Regions from separate parts of the Carnobacterium alterfunditum DSM 5972 genome, predicted to be linked through region 3. Evidence: predicted binding sites of a transcription regulator. Region 3 holds the regulator's gene; each other region holds the start of a gene.

Evidence for each region. The regulator LexA, encoded in region 3, represses DNA repair genes until DNA is damaged. The targets are predictions, from matches to a motif close to CNAACANNTGTTNG.
Region 1: a site for LexA is predicted at 3,934-3,947, ahead of BR50_RS09835 (replication-associated recombination protein A). Genes of this name have one in related genera too.
Region 2: a site for LexA is predicted at 2,181-2,194, ahead of uvrB (excinuclease ABC subunit UvrB). Genes of this name have one in related genera too.

The regions. Positions count from the first base shown of each region.
Region 1 is NZ_JQLG01000004.1:1,982,413-1,989,131, forward strand. It holds gene BR50_RS09820 (acetate/propionate family kinase) at 1-950, shown strand, start outside; gene BR50_RS09825 (universal stress protein) at 1,010-1,471, opposite strand; RNA gene ssrS (6S RNA) at 2,303-2,490, opposite strand; gene BR50_RS09835 (replication-associated recombination protein A) at 2,581-3,867, opposite strand; gene BR50_RS09840 (hypothetical protein) at 4,098-5,222, shown strand; gene BR50_RS09845 (pyrophosphohydrolase domain-containing protein) at 5,307-5,834, shown strand; gene gshAB (bifunctional glutamate--cysteine ligase GshA/glutathione synthetase GshB) at 5,835-6,719, shown strand, end outside.
Region 2 is NZ_JQLG01000004.1:2,057,064-2,063,782, forward strand. It holds gene BR50_RS10150 (DNA internalization-related competence protein ComEC/Rec2) at 1-441, shown strand, start outside; gene holA (DNA polymerase III subunit delta) at 514-1,554, shown strand; gene rpsT (30S ribosomal protein S20) at 1,706-1,960, shown strand; gene uvrB (excinuclease ABC subunit UvrB) at 2,288-4,282, shown strand; gene rpsO (30S ribosomal protein S15) at 4,428-4,697, shown strand; gene pnp (polyribonucleotide nucleotidyltransferase) at 4,894-6,719, shown strand, end outside.
Region 3 is NZ_JQLG01000004.1:2,195,845-2,202,563, forward strand. It holds gene BR50_RS10810 (S41 family peptidase) at 1-320, shown strand, start outside; gene lepB (signal peptidase I) at 479-1,024, shown strand; gene lepB (signal peptidase I) at 1,048-1,701, shown strand; gene ylqF (ribosome biogenesis GTPase YlqF) at 1,769-2,623, shown strand; gene BR50_RS10830 (ribonuclease HII) at 2,634-3,407, shown strand; gene lexA (transcriptional repressor LexA) at 3,483-4,106, opposite strand; gene BR50_RS10840 (DUF896 family protein) at 4,271-4,510, shown strand; gene tkt (transketolase) at 4,641-6,644, shown strand.

The DNA.
Region 1 (6,719 bases), 210 kb from region 3:
AAGAAATTACAGGTGTTGGACACCGTGTAGTAGCTGGTGGGGAATTGTTTAAAGATTCAGCATTGATTACTGATGAAGTATTAGCACAAATTGAAAGTTTAGCTGAATTTGCTCCATTACACAATCCAGCAAATGCTACAGGAATCAAAGCATTCAAAAAATTATTGCCAAATATTACTAGTGTAGCTGTTTTTGATACTTCATTCCATACAACAATGCCTAAAGAAAACTACTTATACAGTCTCCCGATGGAGTACTATACCGACTTTTCAGCGCGTAAATATGGAGCACACGGTACATCACATAAATATGTTTCAGAACGTGCAGCTGAAATGTTAGGCAAACCGCTTGAAGAGACTAAACTTATTACATGTCATTTGGGTAATGGCGGATCTATTACTGCTGTTAAAGGTGGAAAATCGATCGACACATCTATGGGATTCACTCCTCTAGCTGGTATCACAATGGGTACTCGTACTGGGGACATTGACGCATCACTATTACCTTTCTTAATGAACAAATTAAATATCACCGACATCAATGATATGATTTACATTTTAAATAATAAATCTGGCTTACTAGGTCTTTCTCATATTTCAAGCGATATGCGTGATGTTGAAGAAGCTGCCGAAAAAGGAAATGAAGATGCTCAAACAGCGTTAGATATTTTCTATAATCGTGTTCAAAAATATATTGGACAATATTTTGCTATCTTAAATGGTGCAGATGCAATTGTCTTTACTGCCGGAATTGGTGAAAATTCTCCAGAAACACGCCAAATTATTATTGATGGTATGAACTGGTTTGGTGCTGAGATCGATGCAGAAGCAAATAATGTTCGTGGAAAAGAACGCATCATTTCTACTCCAGAATCAAAAGTTAAAGTATTATTGATTCCTACAGATGAAGAAATTATGATTGCTCGTGATGTTGAAAGATTACGTGCCTAATTAATAAATAAAAGCAAAAAAACAACCATTATTTGGTTGTTTTTTTGCTATTTTAATAACTATTGATTTTTCTTGTTTTCCAAATCTGTCCGTACGATTAAAACGTCACAATTAGCGTGCCGAATAACGTATTCTGAAACGGAACCTATGAAAATACGTTCTACAGCATTTAAACCAGTTGCTCCCAACATGATTAAATCAATTTTTTGATCTTCAGGAACTTGTTTTGCGATCAACACTTTTGGAGATCCGTATTCAATAGAATAAGTAACATCCTGAACACGATGGTTTTTTGCGTAACGTACATACTCTTCTAAGGTGTTTCTAGCTTGTTCACTAGCTTTATCAGCCATATCACCATCGAAAGTAGAAATGCTTTGAAATGCTCGAGTATCAATAACATGTGCAAGAACTAAAGCAGCAGAATTACGAACTGCAACTTGTACAGCCTTTTTGAAAGCTGTTTCAGCCTCAGCTGAACCATCGACAGCGACTAAGATCCGATTATATTGTTGTAACATAGACATCCACTCCATTCCTCATGATAAGATAAATGAATAACTTTTTTGCTAACTTCATTGTACTCTAAATGTAACCAGTTTCAAAGAGATATGAAATAAGAGGTGGATTAAATTTTTAAGGATAGGCTATCAATGATATTACATACGTTTATTTAAATTGAAAATAAAAAAAAGCATGGTAAGCATTACAAAGAGTAAAACGCTAAAAGCCAACCAATTTGGATGAAAGAAGACGAGTATGAGAGAACCAAGCCCTCCAATGAAGAAAAGAGCACCGTATAGTTTGAAAAAAGTCATTTTTTTTGATGGAATTTCTTTACTAGTATTTGGTAAAAGTACGACAGCTTTACCAGTATAGAAAAAGTATGCTGCATAGATCAATAAGAGTGAAAAAATAAAAAATAACACAGATAATAGCATAATGAAACCTTCTTTCAATAAAAATAAGTATATGTTAAGCATACCATATATCAATTTAAAGTTAAGAAAAAGTCAAAAGAGACTTGAAAAAAAGGGGGCTGTATAATTTTTGGTGTTGATAGACTTGATCTAATGGCATTACTTACCCAAAATTTTTGTAGGAATAGGGTTGCTTGTAGACTAAAATGAAGCACTGTGGGCAAATAACGCCCAAGTGTATCATGTTTGTAAGCTGCTAAAGCAGCAACAACCATGACAAATTTTGGTTTTAGGCTTCAGGTGTTCCCTTGGCTCTCCACAAGCAAACCCGTCCATTCCAGAAGAAATTTTTTTGAAGCATCTACGCCATTTGTTGTAGAAAAAAAGCCATTCAATTAAGAATGACTTTAAAAGTTTTAAACTTTTTTTAATAAGAAATCCGATGATGCCGTTGATATGCTCAGTTAGTCTTGAACCCGCAAGTAGCAGGTGGGCTCCGCTGTCAATCTTCTAACTACCAAGTGAAAAGGCTTGTTATCCGATTGAATCAGTTTGGATCCCAAGGTAATATTAATTGTTCGGTCAACACATGTTGAGCAAAACGAGCATCTCAGAAATCTTATACTTATAGTAGCATATGCAAATGTTATTGTCAATTATTCGCCTATTATTTGTTTGTTGAAAGTTGATTAAAACAACAAAGAAAGCGGTTATTTAGAATTATTTCTCTTTTTCTTAGAATTAATAGACTCATATTGTTTTGCTAAGGTATCCTCATATTTTCCAGTGTGATTTGGAATATAATAGGATGCTTTTTTCAGTTTGTCAGGTAGATATTGCTGATTTACCCATGCACCAGGATAGCCATGTGGATAAAGGTAATTCACACCGCGTCCAAGTTTTGTTGCTCCATTATAATGAGAGTCTCTCAAATGATCTGGTACATCTCCGCTTTTGCCAGCCCGTACATCTTGTAAGGCTGCATCGATTGCTACGTAAGACGAATTTGATTTTGGAGAAAGGCATAAATCAACGACTACATTCGCTAAAGGGATCCTGGCCTCTGGAAAGCCTAATTTTTCAGCTGCTTGAACGGCAGTTACCGTTCTGGAAGCCGCCGAAGGATTAGCCAGCCCTATATCTTCGTAAGCAATGACCATTAAGCGTCTAGAAATGATGGGTAAATCGCCAGCTTCAATCAGCCTTGCCAGATAATGCATAGCCGCATTAACATCGCTTCCGCGAATTGATTTTTGTAAAGCTGAGATGACATCATAATGAGCATCTCCGTCTTTATCATGCGTCAAAGCTTTTTTTTGGATACATTCTTCTGCAATATCTAAGGTGATGTTTATCGTACCTTGCTCATTTGGAGCTGTCGATTTGATTGCCAGTTCTAAGCTGTTCAAAGAACTTCTTAAATCTCCGTTTGTAGCTCTTGAGAAGTGTAGCAATGCTTCATCTGTTATAGCTACATTTTCTTTTCCAAAGCCTTTTTCTGAGTCATTTACTGCACTCCATAAAGCATGCTGGATATCTTCATTAGAAAGAGGCTTAAGTTCGAAAATTTGTGTTCTGCTACGGATGGCAGGATTGATCGTTATATATGGATTTTCTGTGGTTGCCCCGATCAAAATGATTCGTCCATTTTCTAAGTGCGGCAATAAGAAATCTTGTTTAGGTTTATCTAAACGATGGACTTCGTCTAAAAGCAAAATAACAGTACCGCTCATTTTAGCTTCTTCCACGACAATTTGCAGGTCTTTTTTTGTATCGCTCGCAGCATTTAGAGTTCTAAAAGCAAATTTTGTTGTACCAGCAATAGCACTGGCAATACTTGTTTTACCAATTCCAGGGGGACCGTATAAAATCATCGATGAGAGCATTTTTGCTTCTACCATGCGTCGAATAATTTTTCCTTTTCCAACTAAGTGTTGCTGTCCTACAATATTATCGATATGAGTAGGCCTCATACGATAAGCTAAAGGTTGATTCATAAAGTATCCTCCCACTAACATTCTTACTGCTAGTATACCACTGTGATTAATGGGATTCTACAAGAAAGAACACTTGTTTGATTGGGGGGTCAAGTTACTTTTAGAAAGTTAGTAGAATGTTTGGTTTGGCTTTTCTCTGATTATTTGCGATAATGTTTAGGAGCTCATTTATTTTGATTAGAATTGGTTGATCGTAATTATGGTAAAGGTAGAAAGAAAGGAACTTTTTAATGAATAAAAAAAAAGAAACGGATCGTCTTACTGGCCCATCAAAAGCTAAGAATAGAAACCAACTTAACCTCTTTTTAAAAACAGGCAGAGTCATTTTAAAAAAGGTAACAGAAAATAAAAAAAGTGAAACAAAAATTCCACATACAAAGCAGCAGGTAAATGAGAAAGTGGCAATAGGATATTACTTAAAAGAACATAAAATGCTGCAACAAGCTAAGCAAGAAGCAGAAATTATTTTAATGGATGCCTTTCGGCAATCAGAAGAAATGTATCAAGAAGTTCAAAAAGATATAAAAAAGGCCAAACAGGAAGTGGAATTAAAAAAAAGACACTCCTTTGAACAATACAATAAAGAAATAATCGAAGCAAAAAAGATTACTCAAAAAGCTGAACAAAAGGCGGATAATATAATTGCCTCAACTCATCTAAAAGCAACGCAAGCAGAAGAGGAACTTTTACTAAAAAAAGCCGTTTTCCAGCAGGAAATAGATAGAGAATTAGAAAAACTAGTAAAAGAAAAAGAATGGTTTGAACTGTACCAGCAACAAGTACAAGAAACGATCGAAAGAAAAGAAAAAGCCCTTTTTCTTGAAAGTCGAAAAAAAATAGAATATGAACAAGTAGAGAAAGAAAAATTACAAAATAAAATAAATTATTTAAAAATAGTGAACGCTAAACGAAAAATAAATTCTTACCGAATTGGGTTAGCCATTTTTGGATGTGCAGTTATCTTAAGTACATTATTGTCTTTGTTTAGACAGTCGATACCCGTAGTTTCTTTTATTAATCTATGTTTAGTATTTGTGATTGCCTGCTTAGCTTTTGCATTGGTTTACATCAACTTAGCAGATGGAAAAAACGAACAAAAAATCAAACGAATCTGTTCTCAGAACGCGTCATTAATTGATAAAAATAAAGAATTCGTTGAAATAATAGATAATCTTGAAAAAGATGCAAAAAAATTGATCAAAGAAAAGATCGAACTGGAAAGAACAAAACGTCATTCACAAGATAATATTGAGTTTTTAAAAATTATGCAGGCTGATTTGAAAAATTCTGAAATGTACCGTAGAGTATTGGAATCAGAGAACGCAGCTTTAAGAAAACATCTAATCAACGTCTAATTTACTAATTTAATATAAGAAAAAATTAACTAAAAGAGTTATACTAGACTATAGAAGAAAAAATTTCAGGAGGAAAGCTGAAGCATGAGTAAATTATCACCATTTGAACAAGTTCAAGAGTTTCATGAAGTGTTTGGTAAGACGATAAAAAGAAAACCTCAGGCTTTAACTTCAGAAGAAGCTGTTACTCGGGCAAATTTTACAACGGAAGAGCTAATAGAATTTCTTTATGCCAGTGTAAAAGGTGATATCCCAAAATTCGAATCTTTAGTTTTAGAGTGGCAGAAAGCTGCTAAAGAAGCTATCGATAAAATAAAAGAGCAGCAAAAAGAAGTACACAGTCCGTTAATCGGTCAAGTAGATGCGTTGACTGATGCAAATTATTTCAATTATGGTTCTTTCGTTCTCTTGGGTATTGATCCTGATCCAATCTTCTCTATTGTGCATCAAGCAAATATGGGGAAAGTTTTTCCAGATGGTAAACCACGTTATCGAAAAACAGATGGAAAAGTAATGAAACCAGTTAGCTGGGAAAAAGAGTTTGCTCCTGAATCAAAAATTCGAACAGAAATTGAGCGACAAATAAATCAAGCAGATGAGGGAATAATATAAATGAAGACAGTTAAACAAATGATCCAAGAAACAGATTTAAACGAAGCTTTTTATCAAGCCGTTTTTGGAATTGAAAAAGAAGGATTAAGGGTTAAGTCGAATGGACAGCTTGCGCTGACGGATCACCCACATGAATTTGGGAATAGAAATTTCCATCCATATATTCAAACAGATTTTAGTGAATCGCAATTGGAATTGATTAGTCCTCCATTAGCTTCCATCAAGGAAAGTTACAATTGGATGGCGGCACTACATGACGTCGTACTTCAAACAATGCCTCTGGATGAATCAATTTGGCCGGTAAGTATGCCGATGGTCCTTCCGGATGAGTCTGTCATCCCTATTGCCAAGTTAGATAACAAAGAAGCAGTCAAGTATAGAGAAATCCTAACGCATAAATACGGCAAGAAAAAGCAAATGCTCAGTGGGGTACATTACAATTTTGAATTAGATGACCAGCTGATCGTACGATTATATGAATGCCAAACAGACTATTTAGATAAAAGCTCATTCAAATCTATGCTTTATCTGAAGTTAGCAAAAAATTTCCTGCGTTATAGATGGCTTTTAACTTATTTATTAGGTGCTTCTCCTAAAGTGGATGATTCTTTTTTTACAGATCAAGAAATACCAAAAGATTATGTTCGGAGTATCCGAAGCAGTCATTATGGATACGTCAACCAGCCAGAAGTAGCTGTTTCATTCAATTCAATTGAAGACTATGTTCACAGCTTACAAGCTATGGTAGAAAAAGGCTTTTTATCAGAAGAAAAGGAATTTTATTCAGCCGTTCGTCTTCGTGGAACGAATAATGCAGAAAAGTTATTGACTGAAGGTGTTTCTTACCTTGAACTACGCGGTTTTGACTTAAATCCTTTCGATCCG
Region 2 (6,719 bases), 140 kb from region 3:
ACGAAAAAGCAACTTTTTGGTCCATCTTTAGCAGTATTATGGCCAGTAAAAGCTGGAGAAGGCGGAAACAATGATTCATTAGTGCTGTATGGAGAAATAGGAAGCTACTATTGGTTGTTTACTGGAGACATCGAAGAAGCAGGAGAAGCAGAATTAGCAGCTTTCTATCCCAACTTAAGGGTAGATATTCTAAAGGTTGCACACCACGGAAGCCAAACATCGACTAGCGAGCAATTTATTCAACAAATGAAACCAAAAATAGCATTAATTTCATGCGGATTAAACAACCGCTACAATCACCCTAATGGCGAGGTATTAGAACGAATGGCTGATTTGAATACGATTGTTTACCGAACAGACTTACAGGGCAGTTTTAGGTATACGTATTCAAATCGTTTAAGTGGTATGATAGAAAAAGATTTTCAAACGATTCTAAAATAATTCATTAATAGTCTTGCAAAATAATTTAATGCTTTGTACCATAGAGAGAATACAAGAAAGCGGTGGAACAGAGTGAACTTTGTATCAGAATTAGCAAAGATAAAAAATGGGACTATTGCCCGTATTTATGTGGTACTAGGAACAGAGTCGTACTTAGCAAATGTAGCTAGGAAAACGCTACTTGATTCTTTATTAAAAACAGAAGAAATAGAACTGAACTATGGTGCATACGATATGGAAGAAATATCTATCGGCACAGCCTTAGAAGATGCAGAATCTATTCCATTTTTTGGCGACCGACGCGTTGTCTTTGTGGATAGGCCTTTTTTCTTAACAGGTGAAAAAACAAAATCAAAGTTAGAGCATGATTTGAAATGGTTAGAGAATTACTTAACTCATCCTTCTGAGTCAACCACACTTGTATTTTTTGCTCCATATGAAAAATTAGATGAGCGTAAAAAAATAACTAAATTACTAAAAAAAACAGCCACAATACTCGAAGTTAATGCCTTGTCAGAAAAAGAGATGCGTAAATATCTCAAGGATACGATTGCAAATGAAGAGTACCGTTATTCTCCAGAAGCGTTTGAATTATTTATTCAATTAACGGATGCTAAATTATCGGTAGCGATGGGAGAGTTACCGAAACTTTTTCTTTATGCACAGGACACTAAATTTATTACAAAGGAAGCTGTTCAAGAATTAGTAGCTAAATCGCTAGAACAAAATATTTTTGCGTTAAATGAATATGTCTTGAAAAAAAATGTAGGACAAGCGCTTAACTTATATCAAGACCTGTTGTTGCAAAAAGAAGACCCAATCAAAATAAATGCAATCATGACTTCTCAATTTCGATTGTTGATCCAAGTTAAAATTTTAGAAAAAAAAGGCTATCAGCAAGGAGATATTGCTAAACAGTTAAAAACGCATCCTTACCGTGTGAAGCTAGCTGTTCAGCAGATGAGGAAAATTGAGGAATACGCACTAGTTGAAGCTTATAACGGATTGATTGATGCTGAGTATCGTTTGAAAACAGGAAAAGGCGATAAAGAAATGCAGTTTGAACTATTTGTTCTGCAGTATGCACAAAAAAAGGTCAGTAAAAGAACATAGATATAGGAATTTAAGATGCTATAGCTATCAAGTAAAAAAACTTTACACATTTTTATTGCATTGAGAGATATCTTTATGTATAATTGAGTTTGTTGAAACAACTGGAATAAACTATTTTAAGTTGTAAATAATTGAAAGTGGGGTGAATCAAATGCCAAACATCGAAGCTGCAATCAAACGTGTTCGTACTTCTGAGAAATCAGCTGCACAAAACAACGTTCAAAAAAGTTCAATGCGTACTGCTATAAAAAAATACGTTCAAGCTATTGAAGCAGGTAACGAAAACTCTGAACAATTACTTAAAGAAGCAATCAAATCAATTGACATGGCTGCATCTAAAGGATTGATTCATAAAAATAAAGCTAACCGTGACAAATCTCGTTTATCTGCTAAATTAGTTAAATAAGAGGTCATTGTTATAAAGAGTCATAAAAAAAGTAGTAAGGTCCTGATTAGTCAGGCCTTACTGCTTTTTTATTTTGAGTATTTCGAGCATCAAAAGAAAGACTATAGTATTTAGGGTACTATCACGATCTGTTAACTGAATGAAGAAGCTGATCGAGTTTCCGATAGTAATTAAAATAAATTTTTCAATTACTTATGTAACCTTTAGCTAATTAGTTGTAAGAACACATGTTCAATGATAAGATAATAGGGTAGAATTAAAAACGATGTGTTTTACATTAGATAGGATCCGTTTTAGATTTAATAGAAGAGCAAGGAGGTACGTAAAATGCCAAAAGACCAATTTGAACTGGTTTCTAAATACCAGCCTAGTGGTGATCAGCCAGAAGCAATCAAAAAGTTAATTGCCGGTCTCGAAAAAGGTGAGAAAGAACAAACTTTATTAGGTGCCACAGGAACTGGGAAAACATTTACGGTCTCAAATGTAATTAAAGAAGTAAATAGACCAACTTTAGTTATTGCGCATAATAAAACTTTAGCAGGTCAATTATATGGAGAATTCAAAGAGTTTTTCCCCGATAATGCTGTAGAATATTTTGTTAGTTACTATGATTACTATCAACCAGAGGCCTATGTTCCTTCAAGTGATACTTTTATTGAAAAAGAATCAAGTGTCAATGATGAGATAGATAAATTACGTCATTCTGCTACAAGTTCTTTACTAGAAAGAAGAGACGTTATTGTAGTTGCTTCAGTTTCTTGTATTTATGGTTTGGTCAATCCAAAAGATTACCGAGACCATGTGCTTTCTTTACGTGTAGGTACTGAAATGAACCGAGATGAAATGTTGCGTCGATTAGTTGATATGCAATTTGAGCGTAATGATATCGATTTTCAGCGTGGACGATTTCGTGTTAGAGGGGACGTAGTAGAAATATTCTTAGCGTCGCGTGACAGCGAAGCGATACGTGTAGAGTTCTTTGGTGATGAAATCGATCGTATCAGAGAAGTAGATGTTTTAACAGGTGAAGTTAAAGCTGATGTTCAACATGTCCCTATCTTTCCAGCAACTCACTTTGTAGCCAATGATGAACAAACAAGGTCAGCTATTAAAAATATTCAAGAAGAACTGGAACAACGATTAAAGGTTCTTCGTGCTGAAGATAAATTAATTGAAGCACAACGGTTAGAGCAACGGACAAATTATGATTTGGAAATGCTATTAGAAATGGGTTATTGTTCAGGTATTGAAAATTATTCTAGGCACATGGATGGTCGTAAAACTGGAGAAGCGCCTTATACACTAATTGATTTCTTTCCAGATGATTTTCTAATTGTGATAGATGAGTCTCATATCACTATGTCTCAAATTAGAGGAATGTACAATGGCGATAGAGCTAGAAAAGAACAATTAATTGAATATGGATTCAGACTACCGAGTGCCTTAGATAATAGACCGCTTCGCTTGGAAGAGTTTGAGAAACATGTCAATCAAATTATGTACATTTCAGCAACGCCGGGACCATATGAATTGGAAAGAGCTCCAGAAGTGATCGAACAAATCATTCGTCCAACAGGATTGCTCGATCCAATCATAGAAGTACGTCCAATCAAAGGGCAAATTGATGATTTGATTGATGAGATAAATGAGCGTTCTGAAAAGAATGAGCGTGTCTTTATCACGACCTTAACTAAAAAAATGTCAGAAGATCTAACGGACTACTTAAAAGAAGTAGGGATCAAAGTTGCTTATCTACACAGTGAAATAAAAACGCTTGAACGAACAGAGATTATTCGAAATCTGCGTTTAGGCGTATATGATGTGTTGATCGGTATCAACTTACTACGTGAAGGTATAGATGTACCAGAAGTATCATTGGTTATTATTCTAGACGCGGATAAAGAAGGATTTCTGAGAAGCGAACGCGCACTTGTTCAGACAATCGGACGAGCCGCACGTAATGAAAATGGGAGAGTTATTATGTATGCAGATCGAATTACCGACTCCATGCGTGCAGCCATGTCAGAAACGGAAAGACGTCGTGAAACGCAAAAAGAGTATAACGAAAAATATGGTATTACTCCTAAAACAATCATCAAAGATATTCGCGATTTGATTTCAATCACCTCTGTGATAAAAGGAAAAGAAGACGGAGCATCAGGTATCGAGAATATCGCTAAAATGACTAGAGCACAGCGATTAGAAGTGATTGACGGTTTGGAAATAGAAATGAAACTAGCTGCAAAAGAATTAAACTTTGAAAAAGCGGCTAATTTGAGAGATATGGTATTAGAAATAACGGCTCAATATAAATTGAAATAAAATAATCTATCAAATAAAAACTTGCATTTTACTATAAATTCTAGTAAGATTTAAGAGTGTATTAAGCACAGACCTTCTACTTGGTAAAACGAATCACCAACGTCTACTCAGTAAGAGGAAAAATTGAGGAAAGAGGTGTTTAGAAATGTCAATTTCTAAAGAACGCAAAAATGAGATCATCAAGGAATACGCAATTCATGAAGGAGACACAGGTTCTCCCGAAGTACAAGTTGCTGTATTAACAGCTGAGATCAACCACTTAAACGAACACGCACGTGTTCACAAAAAAGACCACCATTCTTATCGTGGACTTATGAAAAAAATTGGTCACCGTCGTAACTTGCTTGCGTACTTACGCAATAAAGATATTACTCGTTACCGTGAATTGATTCAAAGATTAGGTCTACGTCGTTAATTTTTCGTAGTCTATTTAGAAGCGAGGTTCTAAGGAATCTCGCTTCATTTTGTTTGTAAAAGAAAAAGCTTTTTATTTTGTTGTCCATCCTACTATACAAATGTGAGTATTTAAATGAAATTGAATTTTGACATTTGTTTAGTAGTCTGTTTGGAAAAAACGAATAAAAGCTTCAAAAAAAGGAGAAATGCACACAATGACAGAGAAACAAGTTTTTACTAAAGAATGGGCAGGACGTACATTAACAGTTGAGGTTGGGCAATTAGCAAAACAAGCTAATGGAGCGACTTTGATTCGCTATGATGATACTGTCGTGTTAACTGCAGCAGTAGCTAGTAAAAAAGCGAAAGATGTCGATTTCTTTCCTTTGACTGTAAATTACGATGAAAAAATGTATTCAATTGGTAAAATCCCGGGTGGGTTCATTAAAAGAGAAGCACGTCCAAGTGAAAATGCTACTTTAACGGCTCGATTAATTGACCGTCCAATTCGTCCAATGTTTGCAGAAGGATTTCGTAATGAAGTTCAAATCACAAATACAGTCATGTCAGTAGACCGCAATTGTTCACCAACCTTTTCAGCAATGTTTGGTTCTTCTTTGTCACTTGCTATTTCTGACATTCCGTTTAATGGTCCTATTGCAAGTGTTGATGTAGGTCGTGTAGATGGAGAATATATTATCAATCCAACTGTTGAACAAGAAGCATTATCTGACATTCATTTAACTGTTGCAGGCACAAAAGAGGCCATTAATATGGTTGAAAGTGGAGCCGCTGAAGTTTCTGAAGAAGATATGTTAGGTGCTTTGATGTTTGGGCATAGAGCGATCCAAGAATTAGTTGCTTTCCAAGAGGAAATTGTAGCTGTTGTTGGGAAAGAAAAAATGGTTATCCAATTGTTGCAGATCGATGAAGAGTTAGAAAAAGAAGTAAATGACGCTTTTCAAGCTAAGATGGTAGCAGCTATCCAAACAGAAGAAAAATTAGCTCGTGAAGAAAATATTGAAGATACTAAAGACGAAGCAAAGGCTTTTTATGAGGAAAAATATCAAGAAAATGCTGAAATTAAACGGATCAATAAAGAAGTAAAACAAATTGTTGAAGACATGGAAAAAAATGAAGTGCGCCGTTTAATTACAGTCGATAAAATCAGACCAGATGGTCGTAAAATCGATGAGATCCGTTCTTTAGCTTCAGAAATTGGGCTTTTACCAAGAGCACATGGATCCGGTTTGTTCACACGTGGACAAACGCAAGCCTTGTCTATAGCGACTCTAGCTCCATTAGGCGAACATCAAATTATTGATGGTCTTGGAGTTGAAAACAGCAAACGATTTATCCATCATTACAATTTCCCACAGTATTCTGTTGGAAGTACCGGCCCCGCACGTGGACCAGGTCGTAGAGAAATTGGACATGGAGCATTAGGAGAACGCGCTTTATCACAAGTTATTCCAAGTGAAGAAGATTTCCCTTACATGATTCGCTTAGTTGCTGAAGTTCTTGAATCAAACGGTTCTTCATCGCAAGCAAGTATTTGTGCCGGAACATTAGCTTTAATGGATGCTGGTGTACCAATCAAGGCTCCTGTAGCTGGAATCGCAATGGGTCTTGTTAAAGAGGGCGAAAATTATACTGTCTTAACTGATATTCAAGGATTAGAAGACCACTTAGGCGATATGGACTTTAAAGTAGCGGGTACAAGCAAGGGAATTACTGCTCTTCAAATGGACATCAAAATTGAAGGTATCACGGAACAAATTTTAGAAGAAGCATTAACGCAGGCTAAAAAAGCTAGAATGGAAATTCTGAATGAATTGACGTCTACAATTGCTGAGCCGCATGAAGAATTAAGTGCATATGCTCCTAAAATTGAAATGATGCAAATCAAACCTGAAAAAATCAAAGTTGTTATTGGCCGCGGTGGCGATCAAATCAATTCAATCATTGATGAAACCGGCGTTAAAATTGATATAGACCAAGAAGGAAATATCAGTATCGCATCTGAAGATGCATCAATGAT
Region 3 (6,719 bases):
TACCGGAATATACAAATTTATTGATAATCGATGGTTCAAAATCGTATCAATTGGGCGATGTTTCTGAAGAGGTTGAAAATTTAGAGAAAGTACTAGATGCATTAGACTATTCTACAGGCGCCATTGATGGATACTTCGATGAATCGACACAGGATGCTGTCCGACAATTTCAAACTGACAAAAATCTAACTATTGATGGTAAAGTAACAGGTGAGACGGCTACTCAACTGATCGAATCATTAAGAAAGCTGATCGATGAAAATGATACCCAATATGAAGCAGCGATAAAAGAGTTGCAATCAACTAAATCTAGTAAATAAGATAATAGTGATCAATAAACTAGAACTCCTAGAACTTACTAAGGAAGAGAGGTAGGAATTTTCTATCTCTCTTTCTTAGTAAATGCGGCCTTAAATAAATAGTTATTTTTAAAAATTTCTTGTATGATAGAATAAATAGATAGTTTGGAGCGAATAACATGGAAAAAAAGTCTTGGGAGGAGTTTTCTTGGGAATGGTTTAAAGCTCTAATATTAGCCGGATTGATTACTGTTTTATTGCGAAATTTCATCTTTATTCCCATGACTATTGAAGGTTCGTCTATGATACCGACATTTCAACAGAATGATCAAATTATTGTCAATACAATATTTGATGTAGAAAGATTTGATTTAGTTGTATTTTACGATTCATCAAACCGAACTCTTGTAAAAAGGGTCGTTGGTTTGCCGGGTGAAAAAATCCGATATGAAAATGATCAGCTTTATATAAATGATGAAGAAATTGAGGAAGAATTTTTAGATAATGATTTAGTTAACAATGCTGGAGGTATTTGGACATCGGATTTTACTTTAGAAGAGTTGACCGGTACTCAGGTGATATCAGAAGGTGAATATTTTGTGTTAGGCGACAATCGTAGATCAAGTAATGATAGCCGGTACTTTGGGAGTATTCCAGTAGATTCGATTATTGGAGAAACGTCTTTTATTTATTATCCCTTTGATCGCATGAAGACTGTCCAATAAATAAAGAAAGTAGGGAGAAACAATTGAGTAAAATTAATTTTTCTGATGGTCAAAATCAGCCAGAAACATCTTTTGAACCAAGAAAGTCACGTCATACTTCTCCAAGTCAAAAACGCAAAGAAAATAAAAGTCGTGGGAGTGAATTTTTAAGTACATTACTATATTTTGTAGTAGCATTGATTATTTTTCTACTCATTCGATATTTTTTATTTGCTCCAGTAAGTGTGGATGGTGAGTCTATGGTTCCTACTTTAGAAGATCGAGATCGGTTGATTTTAAATAAAATAGACTCTATAGATCGTTTTGATGTTGTTGTTTTCCCTGCTCCTGATGATCCTGAAAAACAATATATTAAACGAATCATAGGACTTCCAGGCGACACTATTCGTTATCAAGATGATGCTTTGTATATCAATGGAGAAAAAGTAGAGGAAGAGTATTTAAAAAGTTCTGTAGAAGAAATGTCTACGGGAGGCAACTTTACAGAAGACTTTTCACTAGCCTCTAAAACAGGTGAAGAAACGGTTCCTGAAGACAGTTATTTCGTGATGGGCGATAACCGTCAAAATTCAAAGGATAGTCGTGTTTTCGGATTTGTAGATGCTACTACCGTCAGCGGAACAGCCATTCTTCGTATTTGGCCGCTTGAAGAATTTGGTACAATAGAAAATGATTAAAAAGGAAATAAGAAAAAGACTATAAGCAAGCTGTTCTTTTTTTGTGTAAATAGAAAGGTGAAAAAATATGAATATTCAATGGTTTCCAGGACATATGGCAAAAGCGAGACGCCAAGTAACAGAAAAAATAAAACTAGTAGATATTGTGTTTGAACTCGTTGATGCAAGAATTCCACTATCAAGCCGCAATCCAATATTAGATGAAATAATTGGAGAAAAACCTAGGGTCATTATTTTAAATAAAAGTGATTTAGCTGATCCTATTCAAACAAAAAAATGGGTAGCTTATTTTAATGAACAAGGAATAGCAGCAGTCCCTATTGTTGCGCAAGAAGGTAAGGGCATGAAACAACTTATGGAAAAAGCAAAAGAAATTTTGCAACCAAAATTTGATCGAAGAGCTGCTAAAGGAATTAAGCCTCGTGCAATTCGAGCAATGAGTATTGGGATCCCTAACGTTGGGAAATCGACCTTAATTAATCGCTTTATAAAGAAAAATGTTGCGATAACAGGTAATAAACCCGGAGTGACAAAAGCACAACAATGGCTAAAACTAGGCAAAGAATTGGAATTACTCGATACTCCAGGTATTCTTTGGCCAAAATTTGAAGACCCAGCAGTCGGAGAAAAATTAGCGTTGACAGGTGCAATCAAAGATACTATTTTGCAGATGGATGAAATTGCGATGTATGGAATAGGCATAATGAAAACTTATTATCCAGAAACATTTGCTAAACGATTCCTTTTAACTAAAGAAGAATTAGAATTAGGAACACCTGAACTGCTAATGCTGATCAGTGAACGAAGAGGTTTTCGAGAGGACTACAGCCGTGCAGCAGAAATGTTGATCTATGAAATTAGAAGTGGTAAAGCAGGACGATTCACGCTAGATATTGCTCCGGTTTCTTTACCTAAAGAATAGGAGAACGAGAGTGGAAAAACCAATAACTATTGCGGCAATAAAAGATCTTTTGACATCAATTACAAACCCAGCTGATGAACGATTGGTCCAGATCAAAAATGATTCACGTAAAGGTGCTATAAATGCTTATAATGCTTGGGAAAATCGGTTGAAAAAGCAGCAATCGATTCTTGAAAAACAACAAGAGATGCTTCAAATCGAGCACTATTTTTGGGGAAAAGGGACCCAGTATATTGCTGGAATCGATGAAGTAGGAAGAGGGCCATTAGCTGGACCTGTTGTGGCAGCTGCTGTTATATTGCCGATTGATTTTGCTGTGTTAGGGATCAATGATTCCAAGCAATTATCTAGTGCAAAACGAGAATCATTATTCGACCAAATCCAAGAATCAGCGATAGCTATTGGTGTTGGGATAAAAGACCATCAAGTGGTTGATGAAGTAAATATATACCAGGCAACTAAATTAGCAATGATCGAGGCTGTACAACAATTACCTAAACAGCCAGAACAACTGTTGATCGATGCCATGCATTTGCCTGTTAGTATACCCCAAGAAAGTTTTATTAAAGGAGACGCCAAAAGTTTGTCTATTGCTGCAGCCAGTATTATTGCTAAAGTAACAAGGGACAGAATGATGGCTGACTATGATGAATTATATCCTGGATACGGTTTTTCTAAAAATGCTGGTTATGGAACTAAAGTTCATTTAGAAGGTTTACAAAAACATGGCGCATGCCCAATTCATAGGAAAACATTCGCCCCTGTAAAAAATATATTGAAGTAAATAAAACTTTTAAAGTTACCAAGAATATAAAAAAAACGAATGAACAGGAGTTTGCTCCTGTCCATTCGTTTTTTATTATTGGATATGGCTACGATATAGGCCAATGACTTTGCCTAAAATAATAACCTCATTAAGTAGGATAGGGCTCATTGTGTCATTTTCAGGTTGTAGTCGATAATGATCTTCTTCTTTGTAAAATCTTTTACAAGTCGCTTCATCGTCAACAGTCATAGCTATGACAATATCGCCATTATTAGCAGTGCCCTGTTTACGAATAATAACCTCATCGCCATCAAAAATACCTGCGTTGATCATGCTTTCTCCTCGAATAGTCAACATAAACAATGATTCATTTTCAAATTGTAAGTTTGGAGGAAGAGGGAAATAATCTGTTGCTTCCTCTACCGCTAATATTGGTTCGCCAGCTGTTACAGTTCCTAATAAAGGAATTTTATCTAACGCAATGCCCAATTTAGTTAAACCTGATGCTGTTAATTCAATTGCTCGCGGTTTACTAGGATCCCGTTGGATATAACCATTTTTTTCTAAGCGGGAAAGATGGCCATGAACTGTTGAGGTAGAAGATAATGAGACAGCCGTTCCGATTTCTCTAACAGTTGGAGGATAACCTTTTAATTTAACTTGATTATATATATATTGCAAGACTTCGACTTGTCTTGATTCCGGATTTTTACCCATGATAGATACAAACACCTCGTTTCTTTTTTTATCATTTTAAGATTACCATATATGGCACAACAAATCAAACAAACGTTCGTAGCTAAAGATGATAAAAGAATGTTTTTTTTAAAGAAGTTTGTTATAGTTGAACAAGAAAATAAAAATAATGTTGGAGTGATTAAATGTTGCCAAAAGAACAAATTGAAAGAATAAATGCTTTAGCTAATAAATCGAAAACAAAAGGCTTAACTATACAAGAACAAGTGGAACAAAAGAAATTGAGAGATGCTTACATTGAAGCCTTTAGGGGTGGAATGAAAAAAACAATTGAGGGTGTAAAAATAGTCGATGAAGAAGGTACTGATGTAACTCCGGAAAAATTGAAAGAAATACAAAAAAATAAAGGCCTACATGGGAGATAAAAAAGTTGTTCGTCAGTGTGGTGAGCAACAAATTATCCCAATTAGTACCATTCGCTCCGTGAAAGCGTTGCACTTGGAGTGAAATAATAGTAAACTAATAGGGTACTATAAGATAGTTCAAATTGAAAGGATGATTTTTTTGTTTGATAACGTAGACCAATTAGCAGTAAATACAATAAGAACACTAAGTATGGATGGCATACAAAAAGCCAACTCCGGACACCCAGGTTTACCTATGGGAGCTGCTCCAATGGCTTACACATTGTGGACAAAACAATTAAAAGTGAATCCAAAAAGCTCAAAATGGTTCGATCGTGACCGTTTTGTATTATCAGCTGGACATGGTTCAATGTTATTATACAGCTTGTTACACTTAGCTGGATATGACGTTAAAATAGATGATTTAAAACAATTTCGTCAATGGAACAGTAAAACACCTGGACATCCAGAAGTTAATCATACTGATGGAGTAGAAGCGACAACTGGCCCCTTAGGACAAGGAATCGCAAATGCTGTAGGTATGGCTATGGCAGAAGCTCATTTAGCTGCTACTTATAATAAAAAGGGACACTCAATTGTTGATCACCATACATATGCTTTGTGTGGAGATGGCGATTTAATGGAAGGCGTTTCAGCTGAAGCTGCTAGTTTAGCTGCTCATTTGGGACTTGGAAAATTGGTTGTTCTGTATGATTCAAATGACATCTCTTTAGATGGACCAACATCTAAATCCTTCACTGAAAATGTAGGAAAACGTTTTGAAGCTTATGGTTGGCAACATATTCTTGTAAAAGATGGCAATGATCTAGATGAGATCAACACAGCCATTGAAGCTGCAAAAACTGAAACAGAAAAACCTACTTTGATCGAAGTTAAAACTATTATTGGATTTGGTGCTCCTAATGCGGGAACACATAAAGTTCATGGTGCACCACTTGGAGCAGAAGGAATTGAAGCTGCTAAAAAAGCATACGGATGGGAAGGCGAAGATTTCTTTGTTCCTACTGAAGTAGCTGACCGTTTTAAAGAAACAATGATCGAAAAAGGCGCTAAAGCTGAAGAAGAATGGAAAGCAGCTTTTGAAGCTTACCGTACTGATTATCCAGCACTAGCAGAACAATTTGAATTAGCTTTAAGCAATGAATTACCAGCTGATTGGGATGCTGAATTACCATCTTATGATGTTGAAGATAATGCATTAGCTTCTCGTGTTACAGGTAGCCAAGCGTTGAATGCTATCGCTAAAAAAGTTCCTTATTTCTGGGGCGGATCTGCCGATTTATCTTCATCTAATAATACAATGATAGCAGACGTTAAAGATTTTAAAGCTGGCCAATATGAGGGAAGAAATATTTGGTATGGCGTTCGCGAATTTGGTATGGCAGCTGCTATGAACGGAATCGTCTTGCATGGTGGTACTAGAACTTATGCTGGGACATTCTTCGTATTTACTGATTACCTGCGTGCTGCCGTTCGTTTAGCAGCTATTTCTAATTTGCCTGTAACCTATGTGTTCACACATGATTCAGTTGCAGTTGGGGAAGATGGTCCTACTCATGAACCAGTTGAACAATTATCTAGTTTACGTGGTATGCCTAACCTATCGATCATCCGTCCAGCAGATGGAAATGAAGTTGTCGCTGCTTGGGAATTAGCCGTAACATCAAATGATCACCCAACAATGTTAGTCTTATCTCGTCAAAACTTACCTGTACTGCCGGGAACTAAAACTGGAGCGCGTACGAATGTTGCTAAGGGAGCCTATGTTATTTCAGCTCAAGCTGGCGAAAAACCAGAAGGTATTTTATTGGCATCTGGTTCAGAAGTTGCTTTAGCTATTGAAGCTCAAAAAGCTTTGAAAGAAAGCGGACAAGATGTTTCAGTTGTTTCGGTCCCAAGTTTTGATCTATTCGAAAAACAAGATCCAGCATACAAAGAAAGTGTTTTACCAAAAGAAATTCGTAAACGTGTGTCTATTGAAATGGGAGCGACATTTGGCTGGGAGCGTTATGTTGGCCTAGATGGAGCTACAATAGGTATCGATAAATATGGTGCAAGTGCACCCGGAGCAACCGTTATTAAAAATTATGGTTTTACAGTCGAAAATGTCGTAGAAACATTTAATAACTTATAAAATAGGGCCCTGTAAGTTGAAATTTTTACTTACAGGGCTTTCTTTTGTTTATATTTGTCATGAATTATGACTTTT